Regions from separate parts of the Mesorhizobium sp. M1348 genome, predicted to be linked through region 2. Evidence: predicted binding sites of a transcription regulator. Region 2 holds the regulator's gene; each other region holds the start of a gene.
What was found. The regulator LexA, encoded in region 2, represses DNA repair genes until DNA is damaged. The targets are predictions, from matches to a motif close to TGTTCNNNNTGTGTTCNG.

Region 1 (6,001 bases), on a different contig from region 2:
TGTCGTTCGAGATCGCGCGCAACGTTTTGCCGGATGCACTCTATTGGGACACGCTGGATCCCTATCACTACGTTCGCCTGCAGCCTGGTGAAGGCAAAACCGACTTTCTGATCGTCGGTGGTGAGGACCACAAGACAGGGCAGGCCGACGATGCCGACGACCGCTTCGCGGCCTTGGCGGACTGGATCAAAGGGTTGGTGCCCGATATCGGCACCGAGGCCAATCGATGGTCCGGGCAGGTAATGGAGACCGTCGACTATGCCGGCTTCATCGGCCGCAATCCCGGCGACCGGCGTGTCTTCGTGGCTACCGGCGATTCCGGTCAGGGCATCACCCATGGAGTTGTTGCCGGCCAACTGATTTCCGACCTGATCCTGAAGGGGGAAAGCCCTTGGCGGGAACTTTACGAACCCTCCCGCAAGACGGCACGCGCGATTGGCGACTATCTGGCGGAGAATGCGACAACGATCAGGAGTTTTGCCGAGTATGTCGCTCCTGGCGAAATCGATTCCGCCGATAAGCTGCGGCCGGGAGAGGGCGCCATCGTCCGCGAGGGACTTACCAAAGTGGCGGCTTTCCGCGATGAGGACGGCACGCTCCACAAGCGCTCGGCCTCATGCACCCATGCCGGCTGCCATGTCCATTGGAACTCGTTGGAACGCTGCTGGGACTGTCCCTGCCACGGCTCGCATTTTGCCGTCGACGGCACGGCCTTGAACGGGCCGGCCGTATCGCCCCTGGCTCCTGTCGGATAGTCTTCTTTCGCCCCGGCCGCACAACTCACAGCTCCTTCTCGGCCAGCTCCCGAAACGCGTCGGGAACCGACCGCCGTAGTCCGAGCGCGACCGAGGCGTAGCCGACTGCCTCCCAGCCGAAGCGGTCCCGGATCTTGTCGACGGCGCGATCTGCGGTCCAGCGCGCCGCGCCCTTCCTGGTGCCGGGGCGGCGGCGGTCGTCGTCGAGCCCGAGCGGCAGTTCCAGTTGCAGGCCGGCATGCTGCTCCAGATGCGATACGGCGATCGCCAGCAGCGAGATGGTCTTTTCATGCGGATGATCGATAAGCACCTTGCGCACCAGCGCCTCGGCGATCTCGGCCAGCATGGCGGTTGCCGATATCGGCTGGTCGAGCGTGATCGAGCGCGTCACCGATCGCAAATCGGCAAAGCGGACGCGAACCGTGACGGTGCGGCCGGGCCGGGATTTCGCCCGCAACCTCGTGGCGACCCTGTCGGCCAGATGCAGCAAAGCGGGTACGAAGACGTCCTCGTCGGCCGGTTTTCGGCCAAGCGCCGATTGCGCGCCGGCCGATCGCGCGCGGCGCTGCGTCTCGAGCTTGCGCGGATCGCGGTTCCACGCCAGCGCGTTGAGTTTTTCTCCGGCCGCCGGCCCGAGCAGGCGCTCCAGCGCGCCACTGTTGGTCTTGGCCAGCTCGCCGATGGTGTTGACGCCGATGCCGGCCAGCCGCTCCCTGGTGACCGGGCCGACGCCCCACATCAGCTCGACCGGCAGGTGGTGCAGGAACTCCAGCTCGTGGCGCGGATCGACCACCACCAGCCCGTCGGGCTTTGCGACCTGTGAGGCGATCTTGGCCAGATGCTTGGTGCGGGCTACGCCGACCGAGATCGGCAAGCCGAGCTCGGCCCGCACGCGGCGGCGGATCTTGCTGGCGATCTCGGCCGGCGAGCCGAACAGATGGGTGCAGCCGGCGACGTCGGCAAAGGCCTCGTCAATGGAAATCCGCTCGACCACCGGCGTGAAATCGCCGAGCACCTTGATGGCCGCATCGCCCAGCCGCTGATAGTCCTTGAAATGGCCGCCGACGAAAATGAGTTGCGGGCAGAGTTCCCGCGCTCGCCGTCCCGGCATGCCGCCGCGCACGCCGAACGCCTTGGCTTCATAGGATGCGGCAAGCACTACCCCGCCGCCGACGGCAATCGGCTTGCCGCGCAAGGCCGGGTCGAGCAATTGTTCGACCGAGGCATAGAAGGCATCCAGATCCGCGTGGAGGATGTTGGCTTCCATCCGGCCCGTTCGCCCGCGGCGGTTCGAACGCCGCATTGTCTCGAGTTGTGATGAGAACATAAAGAGAACATCGCCGGCGGATTGTCAAGCAGCGCGGAGGCTGCCGCAGATGACGAGAGGGCGGCAATGTTCAGCCGCGCAGCCGATCGCGGGCCTGCATCAGCGCGAATCCCAACAGGTTCTCGCCGCGCCACAGCAGCGGGTTCACCGCCCTCTCGTCATCCGCCGCAAGGCCGATGCCCCACACCCGGTCGACGGGGCTCGCCTCGACCAGCACCCGGTCATGCGTCGACAGCAGATATTCGCGCAGCGCCGCGTTCTGGCGGAACTTCTGAAAGCTCCCTTCGGTGACGATGCGATATTTGTCGGCATCCCATTTGGTGCCATCGAAGCCGCTCACCTGGCGGCCAAGTTGCTTTGCCTGCTTGGGGCTCGCCGCCTCGAGGATTTGTGTTGCCGTCTGAGCATCACCGAACAGGCGTGCCTTCTCGGCCATCATCCAGTGTTCGGCAGTCGGATAGCTCAGACCATCGACGGTAAAGGGCGCATGCCACCACTGGCTGAAGCACGACGTGGTTATGCGGCCGTCCTTGGACGGCTGATGGCCCCAGAAGAACAGGAACTTCTGCCGGGGCTTTGCGCGAAAGGTTTTTTCAAGCCAGGTTCGGTCGTAAATCATCGAGCGGATGGAGCAGGGCGAAAGGTCGGCTTGTCAATGCTCCATCCAGAGTGGGGTAGCGAAGATGAGCGGTCGGCGCTGAATTCGATGAAATGCTGATCTACAGCGCCATCTTGTAGCCGAGATGACTGGCGGTGAAACCGAGGCGCTCGTAAAAAGCGTGCGCCTCCCGTCGACCTTTGTCCGTGGTGAGCTGGACGAAGCTGCAATTGCGCGAACGGCACGTTTCAATCGCCCATTCGATCATCAGCTTGCCGACCCCGCGGGACCGCCTTTGCCGGGCGATGCGAACGCCTTCGATCTGGCCGCGCCAGGTGCCTTTCCTCGAAATGCCTGGAAGGAAGCTGAGCTGCAGCGTTCCGACCACTTGCCCGGCGTCGACGGCGACGGCCAGCAACTGGTTGGGATCGGCATCGATTGCGCTGAAAGCATCGAGATAGCATGGCGCAAGCGGCGTGGACGGGTCTTCCCGGTCTGCGCCGAGCACATCGTCGGCAAGCATTGCAACGATCGCCGGCAGGTCAGGCGCCTGGGCACGACGGAATTCGATCTCGCTCATCGCGCGGAGACATACGGCGCAGTGTTGGCGATCGCAATATCCGTTTTGACTTGCAAGGGAGGCGCGCGTCTTCAGGCGGCCTCGAGCGCCCAGAGACGATGGCCGTAGCGGCGGAAGAAGCGGGCGAAGAGGCGTTGTTGCCTGGCGCGGGCGAGGTCGGCGGCGCGCCTTTCCTGCCGCCAGCGCGGCATGTTGCGGAACATCGACAGGAAGCGGGCGGCGTCATCGAGTGCTTCCTCGGCTGACTGTGCCGGGCGGATCGCCGCCAGGAACAGAGCGCGGCTCGGCTTCATCTGATCAATCGCCGCCTTGCGCTGGCGATGACCCTGGCGTGCCTTGCGGATGCCGTGCTGGCGGATGGCCGCGAAAGCGGCAAGCATAGCCGGGCTGTCGCCGCTATAGCCGCAGGCATGGGCGAACTGGGCTGGGTCCATCGTCATTCCCTTGCTGCCGGCCGGCTGCGGTTCTGTTGCTCGCGCCGATTCCAGTCCGCACCAGGTATAAGCATAACTCAAATAATCGAACAAGCGAAACTTTCATGTTGGTGTAAGCGGAACCGACTCGACTCCGCTTGGAAAACCGATAATGATGCGAACAAAGCAGGAACAACGATGGGGATGGCCATGGCATTGGCAGGCAAGGAAGCGACGATCGCCGATGTTGTCTCGATTGCCGTCGAGTGCATCGACTGCGGACGCAACAGGTGGTGGAAGCCGGCCGAGCTCAAGCGGCATGGGGTGATGCCGGAGACACCGCTGGCCGCACTTTCGGGGCGCCTGATCTGCAAGGCCTGCCGGGCCGACGGCCTGCCGGGCGCCGCGGTCTCGATCCAGGCCGCCTTCATCGACGACCGGCAACGGACCCGCGCCGAGGCGCGCCTGCTCAACGGTCGAGAGCTGGAGCAGTCGAGGCGGGCTTGAGGGGAGGGCGCCGGTCCCTCCTCAGGGCGGGCTATCGCATATGGGGTCCCCCTCATCCGGCCGCGGAGCCTGGCCTCGGGCTTGCCGGAGGCAAGACCCGCGGGCGGCCACCTTCTCCCCGCTGGGAGAAGAGCCTGGCATCAACGCTGGCGACCTCCTCTCCCCTCGGGGAGAGGTCGGATTGCCCGAATTGCCCTTCGCAATTCGGTTGGCATTCCGGGTGAGGGGGGCGCTTGCCTACTTGCGATTGCCCTGCTTCTCTCGGGAGAAGGCAACAAGCGCCTCCTCAATACCCCAGCAATTCCTTGAGCGGAATGACGCGGAAGACGTTCTTGATGGCGTAGCGGTTGAAGGTCAGCGTCTTCGGCGGGTTGTACTGTTCGACGATCAACTCGGCAGCGGTGCGCTTGACCAGCTTCTTGATGAAGGCCTTGCCGTTTTGCTCGTTCTCCTCGGGCAGCGTCTCGATCACCACATGGTCGCCGGGCAGCGCTTCGCGGCCGCCGCAATAGATCATCTCGCCGGGCTCGTAGCGCGGCACCATCGAATCGCTCAGCACGTGCAGCGCAAACACATTGCGCAGATGCCGGATCCCCGGCGGCCGCTGGACATAGCCGGCCGGCTGGCCATTGAAGGTGAAGTCGCCATCGTCGCCGCCGACGGCGGTGCCGAGAAGCTGGATGTCCATCGGCCCGGCGGGCAGGGGGCCGGGATCGGTGACGATCTCGGCATCGGCGACCGGTCCGGCATCTTCGAGGAAAACGACCTCGCCCTTGCCGAGCGCCACCGGGTCGACGCGCAGGAAAGCGGCGGTCTTCAAAAGGTTCTCGGTCTTGGGCAGGTTGCGCCCGGTCTCCCAGTTGCCGACGGCAGCGACGTCGGTGTCGTTGTGCTCGGCAATGTGGCGCATCACCAGGCCGCGCTGCTTGCGCGCCCGGCGGATCGCCGCTCCGACCTTGATCGACAGTGCAGTTTTCGCCATGGCTCCATCTGAGGCATAAGATTCGGTTTCGTCTATGCAAGAATCGCTTGCATTATGATTTGAGTTATGCTCTTATATGGGCATGCACAAGTCGCTTCACCAGCTTTCGGTCCTTGAATCCGCCGTTCAGCGCGCCGGCAGCGCTGGCCTGGAGGCGGTACCGCAAACGATCGCCAAGGCCATGCATGTGCCAACCCTTTCCCCTTCGTCGCGGCTGTCCTCCTCCCCGGCCGGGACGATGCCCGAGGCTCGCGCCTCGGATCCGGCAGCGCAAGCGGCCGGAACGGCCGGAGCCGTTCCCCTCACGGCTCCGGCCACGAATTCCCTGCCGGCCGGCAATGCGGATGCCACGGTTTCCTGCATCCGCACCGAAGACGGCACGGTCATCGCCTTCGACAAGCGGACGGGCAAGGCAGTGTCCGGCGCAACAAGGCAGGCGGCCGAGATGAAGCTCGATCGCAGCAGACAACGCGAAGGCTGACCGGCTTTCGGGCCTGAGGCCGGCGAAGCCGGCGCCGCACACAACCATCTTTGCAGGGAAAAAACATCATGGCCGCCCGCTATTCCGCCTCGGAACTGGAACAAATCGAGAACTGGCTGATGAGCGGACTGTCGGCCGCGAAGATCGCCACCAGGCTCGGTGCGCAGCGTGGTAGCCCGCTCTCACGCGCGGCCATCATCGGCATCGTCCACCGCACCGCCCGTTTGCGCACCATCGGCCTTGCCAGATCCAAGGGCCGGTGTGGCGGACGGTCGGGCGGACGGCTCGGAAATTCGGCGCCTGAGCCATCAAATGCCGCAGGTCAAGCGGAGGCGGCTCCGAAGGCCGAGCCACGCTG
Region 2 (6,001 bases):
CGGCGCGCCGCTTCCCGAAGGCGCCGACACCGTCGTCATCCAGGAGAACGTCCGCGATCTCGGCGGCGGCAGCGTCGAAGTGACGGAGCCGACGGTGCAGGGGCGAAACATCCGCCGCCTCGGGCTCGATTTCGCCAAGGGCGATGTCCTACTGCCCAACGGCCGCCTGCTCGATCCGGCGGCCTTGTCGCTGGCGGCATCGGCCAACCACCCCGAGGTCGGCGTGGTCAAGCGGCCGGTGGTCGCCATTATCGCCACCGGCGACGAATTGCTGCCGCCGGGCAGCGAGCTTGGCCCCGACCAGATCATCTCCTCCAACGCCTATGGTGTCGCCGCTGCCGCACAGTCGGTCGGTGCGCGCGCGCTCGACCTTGGCATCGCGCCGGACCGCAGGGAGGCGATCGCTGCGCTGGTGGAAAAGGCCGTGAAGGTTGGCGCGAATGTCATCGTCACGCTGGGCGGTGCCTCGGTCGGTGACCACGACTTCGTCCATGACGTGCTGACCGGGCAAGGCATGACGCTCGATTTCTGGAAGATCGCCATGCGGCCGGGCAAGCCGCTGATGTTCGGGCGGCTGGGCGACATTCGCTGCATCGGCCTGCCCGGCAATCCGGTGGCGAGTCTGGTCTGCACTCAGCTCTTCCTGAAGCCGCTGCTGGCGCGGCTCGGCGGCCGCGCCTTTCAGCAGGATATACGTCGGGCACGGCTCGGTGCTGCCATGCCGGCCAACGATCTCAGGCAAGATTATGTGCGGGCTGTTGTCACAGACGACGCCGGTACGCTCGTGGCGACGCCGTTCGGCATCCAGGACTCCTCGATGCTGAAAATGCTGGCCGATGCCAACGGGCTGATCGTCCGCGCGCCGTTCGCGCCCGCCGCGGCGGCGGGCTCCCTCTGCGACGTGCTGATGCTACGCTGAACCTGCCTCACTCCGAGATCAAGGTCCGGGTCAGCGGATGGTCTGGATCGGCCAAACCGTCGATGATGTTGAAATGATGCCGGTCAGGCTCGACCACCGAGCTGGTCGCGGCACCCAGGCCGATCCAGATGTTGGCCAGCAACGCGCTCTGGCGCAGGAATTCGGCGCGCTCGCCGCCGCCGGCCCAGCAGGTCAGGCGGGCCTTGTCCATCGGGCGCAGCAGCACCGGACTTTCGGCCTGCGCCTCGGCCTCATCGATCGCCAGCGTCTCGTTCATGCCGGTGCGCATGATCGGGCGCAAATCATGCACCCCCGAGATCGACAGCACATGACGAACGCGCCGGACCACTTCGGGCGCCAGCGGCGTCGTCGCCGTAACCATCCGGCTAACAAGATGGCCGCCGGCCGAGTGTCCGGTCAGCATCAGCGGCCCTGCGACCATCGCCGCCGCCTTGCCGATCGCCGCGCCGACTTCTTTGACGATGCCGCCAATGCGTATCTGCGGACAGAGAGTGTAGGACGGCATCGCCACCGCATAGCCGCGATCAACAGGGCCAGTGGCAAGATGCGACCAGAAACTCTTGTCGAATGCCATCCAATAGCCGCCATGAACGAACACCACGAGTCCCTTGGGCTTGATGGCCGGCAGGAAAAGATCGAGCCGGTTGCGTGGGTTATCGCCATAGGCCATGTCGAGCCGCGCCCTGCCCTCGGTCGAAAGCACGTTGCGGAAAACCCGCGCGGGCTCGATCCAGGCCGCCGGCCAGCGATCGCTGCCGGCTATGTTGGCGCCGTTGGTATAGGCGTTGTCCCAATCGGCAATGTGACGTTCGAACACCCTGCGCCCTCCCCTGGCAATATGGCCTTGCAACGTAGCCGTAAGCATCGCTCGGCGCGTCGTCGCCAGCCTCACGATTCCAGCTCTCGCATCAATCTCAAGTGACAGCCGCCTTGATGGCGAAGCGCGCATCCTTCCACGCACCGGTGCGCAGAATGTCCTCAAGCACTTCGACGGCCTGTCAGACATCGGCATAGCCGACATAGAGCGGGGTGAAGCCGAACCGCATGGTGGATGGCGCGCGAAAATCGCCGATCACGCCACGTTCAATCAGCGCGCGCATGATCTGGTAGCCATGCTCGTGCATGAATGAAATCTGGCTGCCGCGTTTTTCCGCGTCGCGCGTGCTTTCGAGCGTTAGCCCGTAAGCGCCGCACCTTGCCTCGACAAGCTCGATGAACAGATCGGCCAGCGCGATGCTCTTCTTGCGCACCGCCGTCATGTCGACATCGTTCCAGATGTCGAGCGCGCCCTTCAGCGTGCGCATCGACAGGACCGGCTGCGTGCCGCACAGAAACCGGCGGATGCCGGTGCCGGCCGCATAGCCTGGCTCGAAGGCGAAGGGCCGTGCATGGCCCCACCAGCCGGTGAGCGGCTGCTGGATGTCGGCAAGATGCCGCTCAGCCGCATAGATGAAGGCAGGCGCGCCCGGTCCGCCATTCAGATATTTGTAGGTGCAGCCAACGGCAAAATCGGCGTTTGCCTTGTCGAGCTCGACTGGCATCGCGCCGGCGGTGTGGCAGAGATCCCAGACGATCATCGCCCCGGCCTCCTGGGCCCCGCGCGTCAGCCCCGGCATGTCGCGCAGTTCGCCCGACTTGTAGTTGACGTGGTTGACCAGCACCACGGCAGTGCGTTCGTCGATCAGCTCTTCGATGGTCGGCGCGTCGACCCCCGAGAGGCGCAGCAGCGTATCTTTTCGCGTCGAAACCACACCTTCAGCCATGTAAAGGTCTGTCGGAAAGCTATCGCCCTCGGCGACGATGACCCGCCGCTGCGGACGCATGGCCATGGCGGCGTGCAGCAGCTTGTAGATGTTGACCGACGTCGTGTCGCAGACCACCGTCTGGCCGGTCGCGGCACCGATCAGGCGCCCGAGCTGGTCGCCAAGTTCAAGCGGCATGTTGAACCAGCCGGCCGTGTTCCATGCGCGGATGAGATCATGCGACCATTCCTCGGTCGCGGCCTTGTACAGTTCATCGAAAGCGGCACGTGAAGCAGCTCCTAGCGAATTGCCGTCGAGATAGATCACTCCTTGCGGCAACACAAAACGGTCGCGCATCGCGCGCAGCGGATCTGCGGCATCCATCGCCTTTATGGCCGCGAGATCGGGAATTCCTGTCATGATTTGCCTGCTCCCCCAAAGATTCAACGCAACGCCGGACACGCATCGACTGTTCTTCCATTACCGGGTAGCGCGCAGCAAGGCTCCACCAGCGAGAAGCAGCCTGACCAGGCGGTGGAAACCCGGAGTTAACCCGAGGTTGGCGTTTTGAGTTCGTTTCGTTCACGGTGCATTGACCAAACCGCACAGTCGATACGGGTTCAATTCCGTGCCCTTTTGCCGACCGACGGCCGATGCCAGTGGCGCCTTCTAGGAAGCCAGAAGGGCGCAAACGACAGCAGAATCAAGGCGATGAGGCTCGCGGCGGGTGAAAATGCGGCATTCCGGTAGGGGCGTGGTTTGTTTCCCGAGCCTTAACGCATTCATTAAACTTTAAACAGTTGCGGAACACAACTGGAACAGATAGTGTTTGTTCTGGGTTTGTTTTTCTGATTCTGTTGGGGGTCGCTATGCTGACACGCAAACAACACGAACTGCTTATGTTCATCCACGAAAGGTTGAAGGAAAGCGGTATTCCGCCCTCCTTCGACGAGATGAAGGAAGCGCTCGACCTGGCTTCCAAATCGGGAATCCATCGGCTGATAACGGCGCTGGAGGAGCGCGGCTTCATTCGCCGTTTGCCCAACCGGGCCCGTGCGCTGGAGGTGCTGCGCCTGCCTGACTCGATCGCCCCCGGCCTCAATGCGGCACGCAAGTTCTCGCCGAGTGTCATCCAGGGCAGTCTTGGGCAAGGTGCCCCTCGGCAGGGCAAGCCGACATCGTCGCGCGTCCCTGCAGCCGGCAATGACGACGATGTCGTCGCCGCCGTTTCGATCCCGGTGATGGGCCGCATCGCCGCCGGTGTGCCGATCGACGCCATCCAGCACCAGACGCATTCGATTTCGGTGCCGCCGGATATGATCATGGGCGGCGAGCATTATGCGCTCGAGGTCAAAGGCGATTCGATGATCGAGGCTGGCATTTTCGACGGCGACACGGTGATCATCCGCAATGCCGATACGGCGAGCCCCGGTGAGATCGTGGTGGCACTGGTCGACGAGGAGGAAGCGACGCTGAAGCGGTTCCGCCGCAAGGGCGCCTCGATCGCCCTGGAAGCCGCCAATCCGGCCTACGAGACGCGCATCTTCGGACCAGACAGGGTCAAGGTGCAAGGCAAGCTCGTCGGACTGATCCGCCGCTACTGAGCTCCGCCCTTGGCGCCGGCTTTGGGTTTGTCGGCCCTGCGGTATGGCGGCAGGCCCCGCGCCGCGCGTGAAAATTTCCGCTGCACGTGCCAGGGCCGGTATGATTTTTCGACGGCAAAGCGGATTTCGGCGCGTGTTGCCGCTTGTGGATCGAAATAGACGGCCGCACTTCCCGCGCGCGCCAGTTGCCGTTTGGTGACGACGAGGACCAGCCGGTCGTAGTAGCAGGGATTATGGGCGGTGGCGTCGTCGATGACGATCAAGCTGGCAAAGGCGCAGGCTGGCCGTGCAGTATCGCGGTCCTTGGCTTGCGCGATGATCGCGCCGGATGGATGCCTGGCGAGGCAGAGGCCGTCCGTGCAAATGAACGGCATGCCCGGCGGTAGGTCGGCCGGATCGGCAATGTCGAATTGCGGATCGTTCTTTCCAGGTGTTTCCGGCGCGACGATAGCCTCTGATGTGAGCGCGCGTTTCCAGTTGTCGATGGTGAACTCATTCGGGCGTGCCCGGTTGACCGCGAGTTCACCGCTGCCGATCGGCAGCGCGACCAGCCGTGCGTCCTCCGAGATCAATACATCGGGTACGCGCGTCTGCGTTGTCGTTAGCAAGCCGGCGAGCGCAAAAGGAAGTGCCGCGAGCCGCAACCAGGTCGTCGCCATGCTGGCAATGACGAGGGCGATCGTCACCAAAAGGACGGATCTCAGCGAAATCAGCCCGACCGCATCGATCGGCGAGCGCTCGGAGATCCACCCGGACAGGGCGATCATCGCCGTCAGCCCCTTGCCCATCACGTAGAGGAAAGGCCCATCCGCGCCGAACGGCATCGCCAGCGCACTGAGGACGGCGAAGGGCATGACGACCAGTGAGACGATAGGCATGATGGCCAGATTGGCGAACAGGCTGAGCGGCGCCACGCGCTGGAAATGCCATATGGCGAAAAGCGCCGTGGCGCTCCCTGCAATGATCGAGGTCATCGCCAGGCCGCCCATGCCCAGCAGGACCTTTCGAGTGGCAAAGCGTAGCGGCGACCGCCGGGGCGGCGGCGTGGTGGCCCTGCCGGCGCGGTAATCAGACCAGCCTGCATAGGCGCCGACAAGGGCCGCCGTCGCGGCGAAGGACATCTGGAAGCTCGGACCGACCACCTCGTGCGGCGACACCAGAATGACGGCGATGGCCGAGATCGCCAGGTTGCGCATGGTGAGCGCGGTCCGGTCGAACAGCACGGCGATAAGCATCACCGCCAGCATGATGAAGCTGCGTTCGGCCGCTACCACAATGCCGGAAAAGACGAGGTAGGCCGCAATCGAAAAAAGCGCGGCGGCCGCGGCATATTTCTTGACCGGCCGTCGCGATGAGAAATCGGGAAACAGCGCAAAGGCGCCGCGTAGCAGCGCCATGATGGTGCCGGCGACCAACGCCATATGCAGCCCCGAGATGGAGATGATGTGGTAGATGCCTGTGCGCCGCATCGCTTCGTTGATCTCCTCGGGAATGCCGGCGCGCACGCCGACGATTAGCGCAGCAGCAATCTCGCCCTCGGCGCCGCCGATGCGGCTGCGGATATGGTCGGCGATGGATTCGCGCGCGTCTTCGATCGCGGAAGAAAGCCGCGCGGCAAGCGGCATGCTGCCCGACGACACGACTTTCGGATTGCCGAGAAAAAAGCCGCTGCCGCCGATACCGGCGAAATAGCTGTCGAAGGAGAAATCATAGCT
Region 3 (6,001 bases), on a different contig from region 2:
GCGCCGACCATGTCGTTCCCGGTGGCCGGCACACTGATGGTCGAGCCGACCGAATCCGAGCCCAAGCGCGAGCTGGATCGTTTCTGCGAGGCCATGATCGCCATAGCCGGCGAGGCAGCCAAGGTGGCGAAGGGCGAATGGCCCTTGGCCGACAATCCTCTGGTCAATGCGCCACACACCGCCGCCGAGGCATTGGCCGGCCAGTGGACCCATCCCTATTCGCGTCTGGAGGCGGCCTACCCCGCCGGGGATGCCGATACGGCGGCAAAATACTGGCCGCCGGTGTCACGCATCAACAACGTCGCCGGCGACCGCAACCTGGTCTGCTCCTGCCCGCCGCTGTCGGAATATCTGGGTGCGGCGGAATAGACCATGATCCCGAAAAGTGGAATCCGGTTTTCGGACAAGATCATGGTCTAACAAGAAGATAGAAGCTTCAATCAGGCAGAACGCAAGGCCGGCCCGTCGGACTTGCTCGCCCGGTCCCGGGCGACGACGCGATTTCGCCCGGCGCGCTTTGCCGCATAGAGTGCTGCGTCGGCTTCGGCCAGCACATCGTCGAGACCGGTGCCGCTTGTTCCGCCAAAGCCGATGCCGCCACTGACTGTGCTTCGCAACGGACCAAGCTGGGTGGCCACGACTTCCGTGCCGAAGGCGACGCTGATCTTGCTCGCAACATCATAGGCCTTCTCTTCCGTCATCCGCGACATGACGAGGACGAATTCCTCGCCGCCCAGTCGGAAGGCGTCGACGCCGGTTCTGGCGTATTTCCTGATGACCCCTGCGAAGCGGCGCAGGACCTGATCGCCGACCGGGTGACCGAATACGTCGTTCGTCCTCTTGAAATGGTCGAGATCGAACATGGCGACGGACATGAACGGACCGAAGACCCGCTCGCCGTAGAGTGCCGTCAACGCCCGCCGATTCATCAGCCCGGTCAATGGATCGGTCATCGTCTCGGCCTTAAGTTCGATCTGCGCCTGCAAATGGTGCAGGGAGAGCGTCAATGCGCCGAGCCCGGTCATGCAGGCGACGGCCACGACGGAATTCACCCGCTCGGCCCAATTGTCCGGTGCTACACCGAGCACCCATTGGCCCTTGACCAGCAGGACCGCGCCGCAAAGTCCGAACGACAGCGCACAGACGCCGCTCAGGAACGAGACGACCAGCAATATCCGGCGATCGTGACCACCCTCAATCCAGAACATCGCCCCGATGAGCGAGAGCAGCGCCGTTACCGTCGCGTAGGTGACAATAAAGCCGACACCATCAAACCCGAGATACGTCGCGCCCGCGCAAACAGCCATCGCAACCAAGGTCGGCAAGATGGCTCGCCTGTAGTCGCCTATGCTGAGATATTGCATGGCCGACAGGCAGATAATCAGGAAGCCGAGGCTGAGAAGCACAAGCACGATCTGGCAAAGCCAGGCGCTTGGATCCCTGGTGTAATGCCAGAACAACACTACATGTGCGACGAGCACGAGAATGCCGCACGCCACCGTCAGCACAAAGCGTGCCTGTGGCGCGGTGAACCAGATCGCAAACATGGTGATGCTAAGGCACGTGCCCGACAGCGCCGCCGCGAGCAGGAGCGAACTGTAATCCAACATGCTTAAGCGACAGCCTCATGAGGGTTCCGCTGCATTCTAGATCAGCGACAGTCCGCAAATACCGTTTTTTCAGCCAATCTTCCGGCGTAACCTTCGGACAGGGTTTACAAAACGTCGATGCTCCAGGCTTCGACCCCATTTCCGCCGCTTGGTTGTCGAATGGTTTTGCAGTAAGAGGCTCTATCCTCGAACGTAACAGGAACCTCCGTCGCCTGCCCGCGAAAAGCGTGGCAGTATCGGGTGGTGATTCGCAGCATCGGAATCCAGAACCAGCATGGACGACAACAACGATCTTTTTGCCAATTTGGGCAAGCAGCCGCAACCGGCTCGCGCCGCCGCGCGCCCAGCCGACCCGCTGGTGCAGGCGGCGAAGCGGCCGGCGGCCCGTGACGCCAGCGAGAGCTACAGTGCCGCCGACATCGAGGTGCTGGAGGGCCTGGAGCCGGTGCGCCGCCGCCCGGGCATGTACATTGGCGGCACCGACGACAAGGCGATGCACCATCTGTTTGCCGAGGTCATCGACAATTCGATGGACGAGGCGGTCGCCGGCCATGCGACCTTCATCGATGTCGAGCTTTCCGCCGATGGGTACCTGTCCGTTACCGACAATGGCCGCGGCATCCCGGTCGATCCGCACCCGAAATTCAAGAAGCCGGCGCTCGAACTCATCATGACGACGCTGCATTCAGGCGGCAAGTTCGACAGCAAGGTTTACGAGACGTCCGGCGGCCTGCACGGTGTCGGCGTTTCCGTCGTCAACGCGCTGTCCGACCATCTCGAGGTCGAGGTCGCGCTGGGAAGGAAACTTTATCGGCAAAAGTTCTCGCGCGGCATTCCTGTGACCGGCCTGGAGCAGCTCGGCGAGGTGCACAACCGGCGCGGCACGAAGATCCGCTTCCATCCAGACGAGCAGATTTTCGGCAAGGGCGCGGCTTTTGAGCCGGCGCGGCTCTACCGCATGGCGCGGTCAAAGGCGTATCTGTTCGGCGGTGTCGAAATCCGCTGGACCTGCGATCCCTCGCTGATCAAGGAAAAGGACACGACGCCGGCCAAGGCAGAATTCCATTTTCCGGGCGGCCTCAAGGACTATTTGAAAGCCTCGCTCGGCGACGAATTCCAGGTGACCCGTGAAATGTTCGCCGGCAAGAGCGAGAAGCAGGGCGGCCACGGTTCGCTCGAATGGGCGGTGACCTGGTTCGGCGGCGACGGTTTTATCAATTCCTATTGCAACACCATCCCGACCGCGGAGGGCGGCACGCATGAGGCCGGGTTCCGCAACGTTCTGACGCGCGGCTTGCGTGCCTATGCCGATTTGGTCGGCAACAAGCGCGCCTCGATCGTCACTTCCGAGGATGTGATGATCTCGGCGGCGGGCATGCTGTCGGTGTTCATCCGCGAACCGGAATTCGTCGGCCAGACCAAGGACAGGCTGGCGACGATCGAGGCGATCCGCATCGTCGAAAGCGCCATCCGCGACCCGTTCGACCACTGGCTGGCCGACAATCCGCAGGAAGCTTCGAAACTGCTCGAATGGGTGATCGCGCGTGCCGACGAGCGGGTGCGCCGCCGCCAGGAAAAGGAAGTGTCGCGCAAGAGTGCTGTGCGCAAGCTGCGCCTGCCCGGCAAGCTCGCCGACTGCACGCAGAATGCCGCCGCCGGTGCCGAACTTTTCATCGTCGAGGGCGATTCGGCCGGTGGCTCGGCGAAGCAGGCGCGCGACCGCGCCAGCCAGGCGGTGCTGCCGCTGCGCGGCAAGATCCTCAATGTCGCCAGCGCCGGCAGCGACAAACTTGCCGGCAACCAGCAGATATCCGACCTCATCCAGGCCCTGGGCTGCGGCACGCGCTCGAGATATCGCGACGAGGACCTGCGTTACGACCGGGTCATCATCATGACCGATGCCGACGTCGACGGCGCCCATATCGCCTCGCTGCTGATCACCTTTTTCTACCAGGAGATGCCAAGCCTGATCCGCGGCGGCCATCTCTATCTGGCGGTGCCGCCGCTTTATTCGATCCGGCAAGGCGGCAAGGTCGCCTATGCCCGCAACGACGCGCACAAGGACGAACTCCTGCGCACCGAATTCACCGGGCGCGGCAAGGTCGAAATCGGCCGCTTCAAAGGGCTGGGCGAAATGATGGCTGCCCAGCTCAAGGAAACCACCATGGACCCGAGAAAGCGCACGCTGCTGCGGGTCGATGTGATCGACGCCGAGGCGGCGACCAAGGATGCTGTCGACGCACTGATGGGCACCAAGCCCGAGGCCCGCTTCCGCTTCATCCAGGAACGCGCGGAATTCGCCGAGACGGAAGTGCTGGATATCTGAGCGTCTTCTGCCAGGCGAGGTGGCGAGCCGCGGACGGCGGCTGTCACTGTTCGCAAGACTTTCCGGATTTTTCGCGCAAGATGAGGTCTGGAACGGTTCAGCGTTTCACGGAAACGCCGAACCGCTCTATCTTTTTGTTTTGACGCAATTCCGGATGGAAAACCGTTTCACACTTTTCCTGGAATTGCTTTAGGCAGCGGCGATCGCCAGCGCGTGCCCGCGTGCGTTTTCGCGCAGCGCGTCGAGGTGGATCGATTTGACCAGCCCGGCGAGATCGCCTTCGGCGGACTGCCCTCCCAATTCCTTCAGCATCAGCCAGCTGACTTCCTGGACGCCGGCGAGGCGTTTGCCATTGGCGACCTCGCGCCAGACCTTCAGCGCGCGCAGGATGATGGCGTGGGTGGCGGCGGCAAGCCCGGCGCTGCGGAACAGTGCCTGCAACGCTATGTCATGCCCGCCGGCCAGCAGTGCCCTCACCCGTTGCTCGGACTGCTGGCTGAGCGCGACCAGCGCCGAGCCAAAGAAGTCGACCTTGCCGTGCGCGATGGTGCGGATGATGAAGCTTGCGGTCAGGTCGCCGCGCAGGCGCAGATGTTCGACAAGTGCGGTATGTTCCTCTGCTCGCGTGCCTTCGATCAGCGTCACCGAAGCCTTGACGCAAGCATCGCGCGTGACGCGCTCGGCCCTGGCGGCGCCCATCAGCGCCAGCACCAGCGCTGAGCCCTTGAGCGTCTCGCCCACTTTGACCAGCAGCAAATGGCGGCAATCGGCGGGCAGGCGCACGTCGGCAATCAGCGCCTCGCGCACCAGAGGCAGGTGGCCGTGCCGCTCGGCCATGCGCCGAAAGCTGATCGATGCGATGTCGGCGCCGCTGTTGGCGAGCAGCGTGGCGCAGGCCTCCGGCTCGCCGATCTCGGCGATCGCCGCCGCAACCGACATTGAGACGCGCGGCCGGTCGGCGATCACCTTCTGCGTCGCTTTCTGGCCGCCGGCAACCCGATCGATCAGGTCGGCATCGGTAAGCAGCGGCGACCGCGCCAGCACCAAGGCTGCGACTTCCGGCTGGTCCGAGGCCAGCGCGCTGACGATCTGCGGCGGCGCATGATGGCTCATGGAAAGCGCGTCGGCGATCGCCAGTCGCACCTTCGACGATGCGTCATCGAGCAGCAACGTCAGCGCCGCCTCCGCAGCGCAGCGGTCCTCGAAAGGCAGGTCCGAGTCGACATAGGCGCGGGCAAGTGCGCTTGCCGCCGCAACGCGCTCCGACACCTTCGCCGTGTGAATCCATTTCAGGAAATGCGAAACGACCATGTCGCCTGCTTACGCCCTTTGCCAGAACGCTTCTGGCCCCTGTGGAGACCGTAGGCACAAATGGTTTACGAACGGTTCACCATGTTCGTTAACTGGCTTGCGAGCCCGGTTTGCAACGCCTATCAACCCTTAAGCAGCGGAGGAGATCGACAATGGCCGGACTTTATCTGGAGGAGTTCGTTGTCGGCCATGAGTTCAAGCACACGCTGCGCAAGACCGTGACCGAAAGCGACAACATGCTGTTTTCGGTGATGACGCTGAACCCGCAGCCGCTGCACATCGATTTCGACTTCGCCGCCAAGAGCGAATGGGGCAAGCCCCTGGTCAATTCGCTGTTCACGCTTGGCCTGATGATCGGCATCTCGGTCAACGACATCACCGTCGGCACCACCATCGCTAATCTCGGCATGAAGGAGACGGTGTTTCCGCACCCCGTCTTCCATGGCGACACCATTCGCGTCGAGACCACTGTCGTCTCGGTGCGCGAATCCAGGTCGAAGCCGGACCGCGGCGTCGTCGAGTTCGAGCATCGCGCCTATAACCAGAACGACGTCCTGGTTGCCAAATGCACGAGGCAAGCGATGATGATGAAAAAGGCATAGCCGATGCGTTCCCTGCTCTTCGTTCCCGGCGATTCGGAAAAGAAGCTGGAAAAGGCCTTTGGCGTGGGCGCCGACGTGGTCATCGTCGATCTCGAGGATTCGATTGCCGCGCAGAACAAGGGTCTGGCGCGCGACACAGCGGCGCATTTCAT
Region 4 (6,001 bases), on a different contig from region 2:
CTGGCTGTATGGCTTGCCGGAACCAGCAACAGTCTGCCATGCGAGAATTGCCGGTCGTCGGCTGGTTTCGGCGTGGGCCGGGCGCGGCGCAGAATGACGTTGACGCGGGCGACCAGCTCGCGCGGGCTGAACGGCTTGGTGACATAATCGTCGCCGCCCATTTCCAGCCCGAGGATGCGGTCGATCTCTTCATCCCGCGCGGACAGGAACAGCACCGGCACGTCGGATGTGTGGCGCAGCCGCCGGCACACTTCCAGCCCGTCCATTTCCGGCATGCCGATGTCGAGCACGACAAGATCGGGAGCACGGCGTTCGATCGCCTGCAAGGCAGCCGCGCCGTTCGGCACCGTCAGCGTTTTCATGCCGGCCTTTTCGAGCGCGAAGCAGATGATTTCGCGAATGTGCGGATCGTCGTCGGCGACCAGTATGTGGTGCGGCATCAAATCAGCGGCCCGGCATGAAGGGTTCGGACATCGGAGGAACCACGAACGGGCCACGCCTGTCGAGGGCGCGGTTGAGCCGCCAGTCACGAAAGCTCCAGCCGCGCCAGTTTTCCTGGCCGGCGCGGAAGCGTGCTTCGTCCTGCGCGTACCAGCCGGCGAGTTCGCGGGTGGAGGCATCCTCCGCGGAAACCGTCCTGCTCTGGTGCTGGACGAAGCGATCGAGCGCCGGCAAGGCGCCGGGCCCGAGCGAGCGCAGGTACCAGACGTCGAGCTGGGTGCCTTGGCCGGTCATTTCGAGGGAATGCTCGACATTGTAGTTGGCGATCAGCGCGGCAAAGTTGATGAACGAGCAGGCATAAAGCGTCGCCGATAGCGTCAGAAGATTGGCGGAAAGCAGCCATTCGTTGGACTTTTCGCGCGCAATGCGGGCTATGATCAGGACAAGGCCCGCCGCCACCAGCCCCATCCAGACGAAGGCGGCGACACGCCAATAGGTCAGCGCATAGATGCCGACATAGAGATCGAGCCGCAGGATCGACGAGATGACCAGGACCACGTTCTGCGCCACCCAGACATAAACCAGCCGGCGGATGAGCGGATCGCCGGAGGTCGCACTTCCCGGCCTCAGCGCCGCCAGCACGAAGCCGGCCGCCAATAGCGCCGTGACGATCAGCGGATAGGCGCCGCGATGCGCGTAGGCGGCATAGGTCAGCCCGTCGGGAAGCGCGATACCGCCCCACAGATAGGTGGCGTCGAGTGCGCTCTGCACCGCGAACAGGATGTTGAAGACGACAAGCGCGCGGAGAATAGCGGCCTTGCCGAAGATGATGTCCTCGATGGTGGTCCTGGTGGCCGGCGTCGCCGGTGCGCTTGCTGGGGACACGCTGCGGCGGCGGAGAAAGCGCGGCAGGCGCGGCCGCAGAAGGGCCCAGACGCCGGCAAGCACGAACAGCCAGAAGGCGAGACGTGGCAGCTGGATGAGGTCGAGCAGTGCCATCAGGTCGATCAGCGAGAACCAATATTCGATGACCGGATTGGCGGCGCCGAACAAGGCGAGGAACACCGCGCCGAGGCTCAGCGGCATGACCCAGACGGCGATCGCCGCAAGGCGCACGCGCCGCCGGCCAAGCCGCCGCGCCGCCTTGCGGCAGCGGAAGAAATCCAGGACCAGCCGAAATGGCGTTGCTAGCAGGAACAGCGAAAGTTGGCCGGCAATGCGGGCAAGGCCGGACCGCAACCGTCCGGCCAGTGAAAGCGCGAAGATGGCCGCCGCCGCCAGCGCGATCGAGACGGACAGTGCGCTGACATTTTCCACAAGCGGCAGCAGCGCCATAATCAGCGCAACCGGCTTGAACCAGAACCTGCCATCGTTGAAGATGCCGAGAGGATGGAGAGCCATGCTCGCCGCGGCAATCGCAACGCCGAACAGGAAAAGTGTGATGCCGGCCGGTTGGCCATAGAAGAAGAAATCAGCCAACGCGACGAGCAGGACGGCAACGCCGAAGCGGCTGCAATAGCTCGGCGCCGCCGAGAGGAATACTGTCATGATCGGGCTTTCTCGGCGGCTTTGATGCGGCCGGTGGGCAGGGATTTGCGGACGAAAGGGAGGAGGTTTGCCGAAGTCTGGGGCGGATCGACGAGCCACCAGCTTTCGCGGCGAAGCCGGTACGGCAGGGACCAACGGGAGTTCGTTTGCTCTTGCATGCCGCCCCTGTCGCATTCTGTCGGGTGGCAAGCGGGGCGGAGACGAGGAGATTTTCCGAAATTGCGTGCAGTTTTTATGCACGGCTTGCCTCGGCCGGTTGCAGGCGGCATAGATCGGAGATGACTGCCGAACCCTCCCGCCCGCGCCGCTCGGTGCTTTACGTCCCGGCTTCGAACGACAAGGCACTGGCCAAAATCCCGTCGCTGGCCTGCGATGCCGTCGTCATCGATCTTGAGGACGCCGTCGCCCCGGCCGACAAGCCTTCCGCGCGCGAAAAGCTGGCGGGGATTTTCGCCGGCCGTTCCGACCGGCGCTGCGAGATGGTCGTGCGCATCAACGCGCTGTCGAGCGAATGGGGCGCCGACGATCTGCTGGCCGCGGCAAGATGCACGCCCGGCGCCATCCTGCTGCCCAAGGTCGACACGCCGCGCGACATTCTCGAGGCAGGCGACGTGCTCGACGACAATTTTATCCCCGACGAAGTCAAGCTGTGGGCGATGATCGAGACGCCCAAGGCGCTGCTCAACATCGGGCCGATCGCCGAGCTCGGCCGCGACCCGGCCTCTCGACTGGTTTGTTTCGTTGCCGGAACGAACGACCTGGTCAAGGACACGGGCATTCTCGCCACGCCCGACCGGCGCTATCTTGTGCCGTGGCTGATGCAAATGGTGCTCGCGGCGCGTGCCGGCGGCCTCGACCTGCTCGATGGCGTCTTCAATGATTTTCGCGATATGGACGGCTTTGCGCGCCAGTGCACGGAAGCGGCCGCGATGGGTTTTGACGGCAAGTCGCTGATCCATCCGGCGCAGATCGAAGCCGCGAACCGCGCCTTTGCGCCGACGCCTGAAGCATTGGCCGAGGCGCGCACAGTCAAGGAAGCCTTCGCGCTCGCCGAAAATACCGGCAAGGCGGTAGTTGCGCTGAACGGCAAGATGGTCGAGCGGCTGCATCTGGCGCAGGCCGAAAAACTGCTGGCGAAGGCCGCCGCTGTTCGCGCATGATTATCGTAACTGACGACAGGATTGAAAATGAAACTCTACCGCTTTTTGTCCGGCCCGGACGACGCCAGCTTCTGCCACAAGGTGACGGCGGCGCTCAACACGGGCTGGCATCTGTTCGGTTCGCCGACCTATGCCTATGACAAGGAGGCCAAGACCATGCGCTGCGGCCAGGCGGTGGTGAAGGACGTCGAGGGCCAGGAATACGGCCCCGACACCAAGCTCAGCGACTGGTAGACTTAGATTCAGGTCAGGCCGCGCCGGAGTCGAAGACGGGCGCGAAGCGACCAGACTGGGTGGTTTCCGAGAACCGGAGCGGAGCGTACTTTTGGGTACGTGAGCCCGCGCATGATTCCGAAATCGAGATCGATTTCGGAAAGGTCATGCGCAAAATCAAAGTTCTACAGCGTCCTTTGCGCGCCCAATAGGGCGCGCGGCGCTGTAGGTAAGCGCAGGAAGCCGCCGTTCGCAGGCCGGCATCACCTGAATATCAGCACATCCTACTCCGCTGCCTCTTCGATCTTCTCCATATCGTCGTCCGACAGGCCGAAATGGTGGCCGATCTCGTGGATCAGCACGTGGGTGACGATGTCGCCCAGCGTTTCCTCGTTCTCGGCCCAGTAGTCGAGGATGGCGCGGCGGTAGAGCGTGATGCGGTTCGGGCCTTCGCCGGTCTGCGGATTCCAGCGCTCGGCGATGCCGCGCCCCTCGAACAGGCCGAGCAGGTCGAAGGGCGTTTCCAGAGAAAGGTCGTCCATGATCTCGTCGGTCGGGAATTCGGCGATCTGAATGACGATCTCGCCGGTCAGCTTGCGAAACTCCTCCGGCAGATGGGCATAGGCCTCCAGCGCCAGGAGCTCGATTTCCTCCATCGTTGGCGAAAGCTGGTCGTGCCAGATGCGTGTTTGGTAGATGCGAGCCATGCTTTGTCCTTTGATCCCGGCATATAGGCTTTCGGGCCGGACTCGGCAAATGGCCGGGCTGGAGTGCCCGTGTCATGCCCCCACTACAGGAATAAATTCCCCATGACTCCGCTTGACTCTTCGGGCGGCCTCTGGAATCTATAGGGAACATAACAGGAACAATTGTGAGTGGAAGCTGACCGTCATGGCGACAAGCGCCGTGGCGCGGGAGACTGTTTTTGCCCTGCGCCGCCAGATCGCGAAAATCGAAGGGACCTTGCCCGAGCGCCTGGAGGCGCCGGCCGGTTCGTCGTTTGACGCGGATGTCCCTCGTCAGAGTCTGACACCCTCTCGGCATCCGACACCCGCTCGGAATCTGACGATTGTCCGGCGCGGTCTTGCCGTGGCGCCGCCCGATGCGTTTTTGCGCACCGGCGCCGAGCGCCTCGATGCTGCGCTGAGCGGCGGCCTGCCGAAAGCGGCGCTGAGCGAGTTTCATGGCGCCGCGACCCGCGATGCCGGGGCCGTCGCCGGTTTTGTCTTGTCGCTCGTCAGCCTGATCCTCAGCCAGGGGCCGCGACTGCCGGTGCTGTGGATCGGCACATCCGAGGTTTTCCGCGAGGCCGGCTTTCCCTATGCCAGGGGGCTTCATGCCTTCTTCGGCATCGAGCCGGAGCAATTGCTGTTTTCCGAGGCGCCAAGGCTGCTCGATGCGCTGTGGGTCGCCGAGGAGGCTGCCAGGATGACGGCGCTGGCCGCCGTCATCCTCGAAATCCGCGGCAGCCCGCAGCGGCTTGACCTCACCGCGACGCGGCGGCTGCACGCCCGGGCGCAGAGTGCCGGCCGGCCGCTGTTCCTGCTGCGCCAGGCCGGCGAGCCCGAGCCGACGGCAGCGCCCGTCCGCCTCATCCTGTCGGCGGCACCGGCGGCAACGCGTAAGACGCTTGCCGGGCCGCTCGCCGGCTCGATCGGCCGGCCCGCCTTCACCGTCGCCATCGGCAAGAGCCGCACGGCCTTGCCCGGAAAATTCACACTGGAGTGGAACCCCGATGAACGCATATTCGAAGAAAGACGGGGCGAGCAAGGAAGGTCTCAGGAATGGGCCCCAGAACGGCCAAAGAATCCTATCCCTGTGGTTTCCGCATCTCGCCGCCGAGAGGATCCTGCGGCAGCGTCTGGGGCGGTCCTGGCGTTCCCGGCCGTCGGATCACCTGCCGCTGGTGATCAGCCATCGCCAAGGGAACACCCAGCGCATCGCCGCCCTCGACGAACGGGCTGAGACACTTAATCTGAAGCGCGGCATGGGCATAGCCGATGCGCGCGCCATGCATCCCTCGATCGACATCGTGGAGGCCGATCCGGAGGCCGACCGGCGCCTTCTCGAAGGCCTCGCCGACTGGTGCGACCGCTATACCCCGCTGGTGGCGCTCGACGGGACCGACGGCCTCTATCTCGACGTCACCGGCTGCACCCATCTTTTCGGCGGCGAACGCTCGATGCTGGACGATATCCTGTCGCGTTTTTTCCATCAGGGCTTCGATGTCCGCGCCGGGCTTGCCGCCACGCCTGGTGCTGCCTGGGCGGCGGCGCGGTTTGCCGGCGACCGCATCGTTCCCGATGGTGAGGAGGAAGCGCTTCTCGCGCCCTTGCCGTTGGCGGCGCTGCGCATCGGCCCGGAGGTCCGCGCCAGCCTCGAAAGCGTCGGCCTGCGCACGGCGGGCGCCGTCATGGCGGCACCGCGCGCGCCGCTGGCCCGCCGCTTCGGCGCATCGCTGCTCTTGCGCCTCGACCAGGCGCTTGGCCGCCTCGAGGAGGCCGTGTCGCCGCGCCTGCCGGTGGCACCGCTTTCGGTCGAGCGTCACCTTGCCGAGCCGATCATGCTGACCGAGGACATCGAGCGGCTGACAGGCATGCTGGCAACCACCTTGAAGAGCGACCTCGAGCGTCGCGGCG

Region 1: a site for LexA is predicted at 2,075-2,092, ahead of dinB (DNA polymerase IV). Genes of this name have one in related genera too.
Region 3: a site for LexA is predicted at 1,797-1,814, ahead of parE (DNA topoisomerase IV subunit B). Genes of this name have one in related genera too.
Region 4: a site for LexA is predicted at 4,213-4,230, ahead of NKH13_RS16545 (ImuA family protein). Genes of this name have one in related genera too.

Annotation. Positions count from the first base shown of each region.
Region 1 covers NZ_JAMYLH010000022.1:55,542-61,542, forward strand. The annotation lists gene NKH13_RS26780 (FAD-dependent oxidoreductase) at 1-755, shown strand, start outside; gene dinB (DNA polymerase IV) at 781-2,022, opposite strand; gene ybiA (riboflavin biosynthesis intermediates N-glycosidase) at 2,153-2,701, opposite strand; gene NKH13_RS26795 (GNAT family N-acetyltransferase) at 2,802-3,260, opposite strand; gene NKH13_RS26800 (hypothetical protein) at 3,332-3,700, opposite strand; gene NKH13_RS26805 (hypothetical protein) at 3,884-4,180, shown strand; gene NKH13_RS26810 (XRE family transcriptional regulator) at 4,467-5,162, opposite strand; gene NKH13_RS26815 (hypothetical protein) at 5,239-5,643, shown strand; gene NKH13_RS26820 (GcrA cell cycle regulator) at 5,712-6,001, shown strand, end outside.
Region 2 covers NZ_JAMYLH010000034.1:15,453-21,453, reverse strand. The annotation lists gene NKH13_RS31115 (molybdopterin molybdotransferase MoeA) at 1-919, shown strand, start outside; gene NKH13_RS31110 (hormone-sensitive lipase) at 927-1,757, opposite strand; partial or broken gene kynU (kynureninase) at 1,855-3,102, opposite strand; gene lexA (transcriptional repressor LexA) at 3,552-4,286, shown strand; gene NKH13_RS31095 (ComEC/Rec2 family competence protein) at 4,280-6,001, opposite strand, start outside.
Region 3 covers NZ_JAMYLH010000018.1:107,987-113,987, reverse strand. The annotation lists gene gcvP (aminomethyl-transferring glycine dehydrogenase) at 1-369, shown strand, start outside; gene NKH13_RS25045 (GGDEF domain-containing protein) at 441-1,610, opposite strand; gene parE (DNA topoisomerase IV subunit B) at 1,885-3,936, shown strand; gene NKH13_RS25035 (DUF2336 domain-containing protein) at 4,126-5,247, opposite strand; gene NKH13_RS25030 (MaoC family dehydratase) at 5,358-5,849, shown strand; gene NKH13_RS25025 (HpcH/HpaI aldolase/citrate lyase family protein) at 5,853-6,001, shown strand, end outside.
Region 4 covers NZ_JAMYLH010000008.1:175,426-181,426, forward strand. The annotation lists gene NKH13_RS16520 (response regulator) at 1-440, opposite strand, end outside; gene NKH13_RS16525 (DUF4153 domain-containing protein) at 445-1,989, opposite strand; gene NKH13_RS16530 (HpcH/HpaI aldolase/citrate lyase family protein) at 2,268-3,149, shown strand; gene NKH13_RS16535 (DUF1737 domain-containing protein) at 3,177-3,383, shown strand; gene NKH13_RS16540 (metallopeptidase family protein) at 3,647-4,069, opposite strand; gene NKH13_RS16545 (ImuA family protein) at 4,254-5,327, shown strand; gene NKH13_RS16550 (DUF6504 family protein) at 5,269-6,001, shown strand, end outside.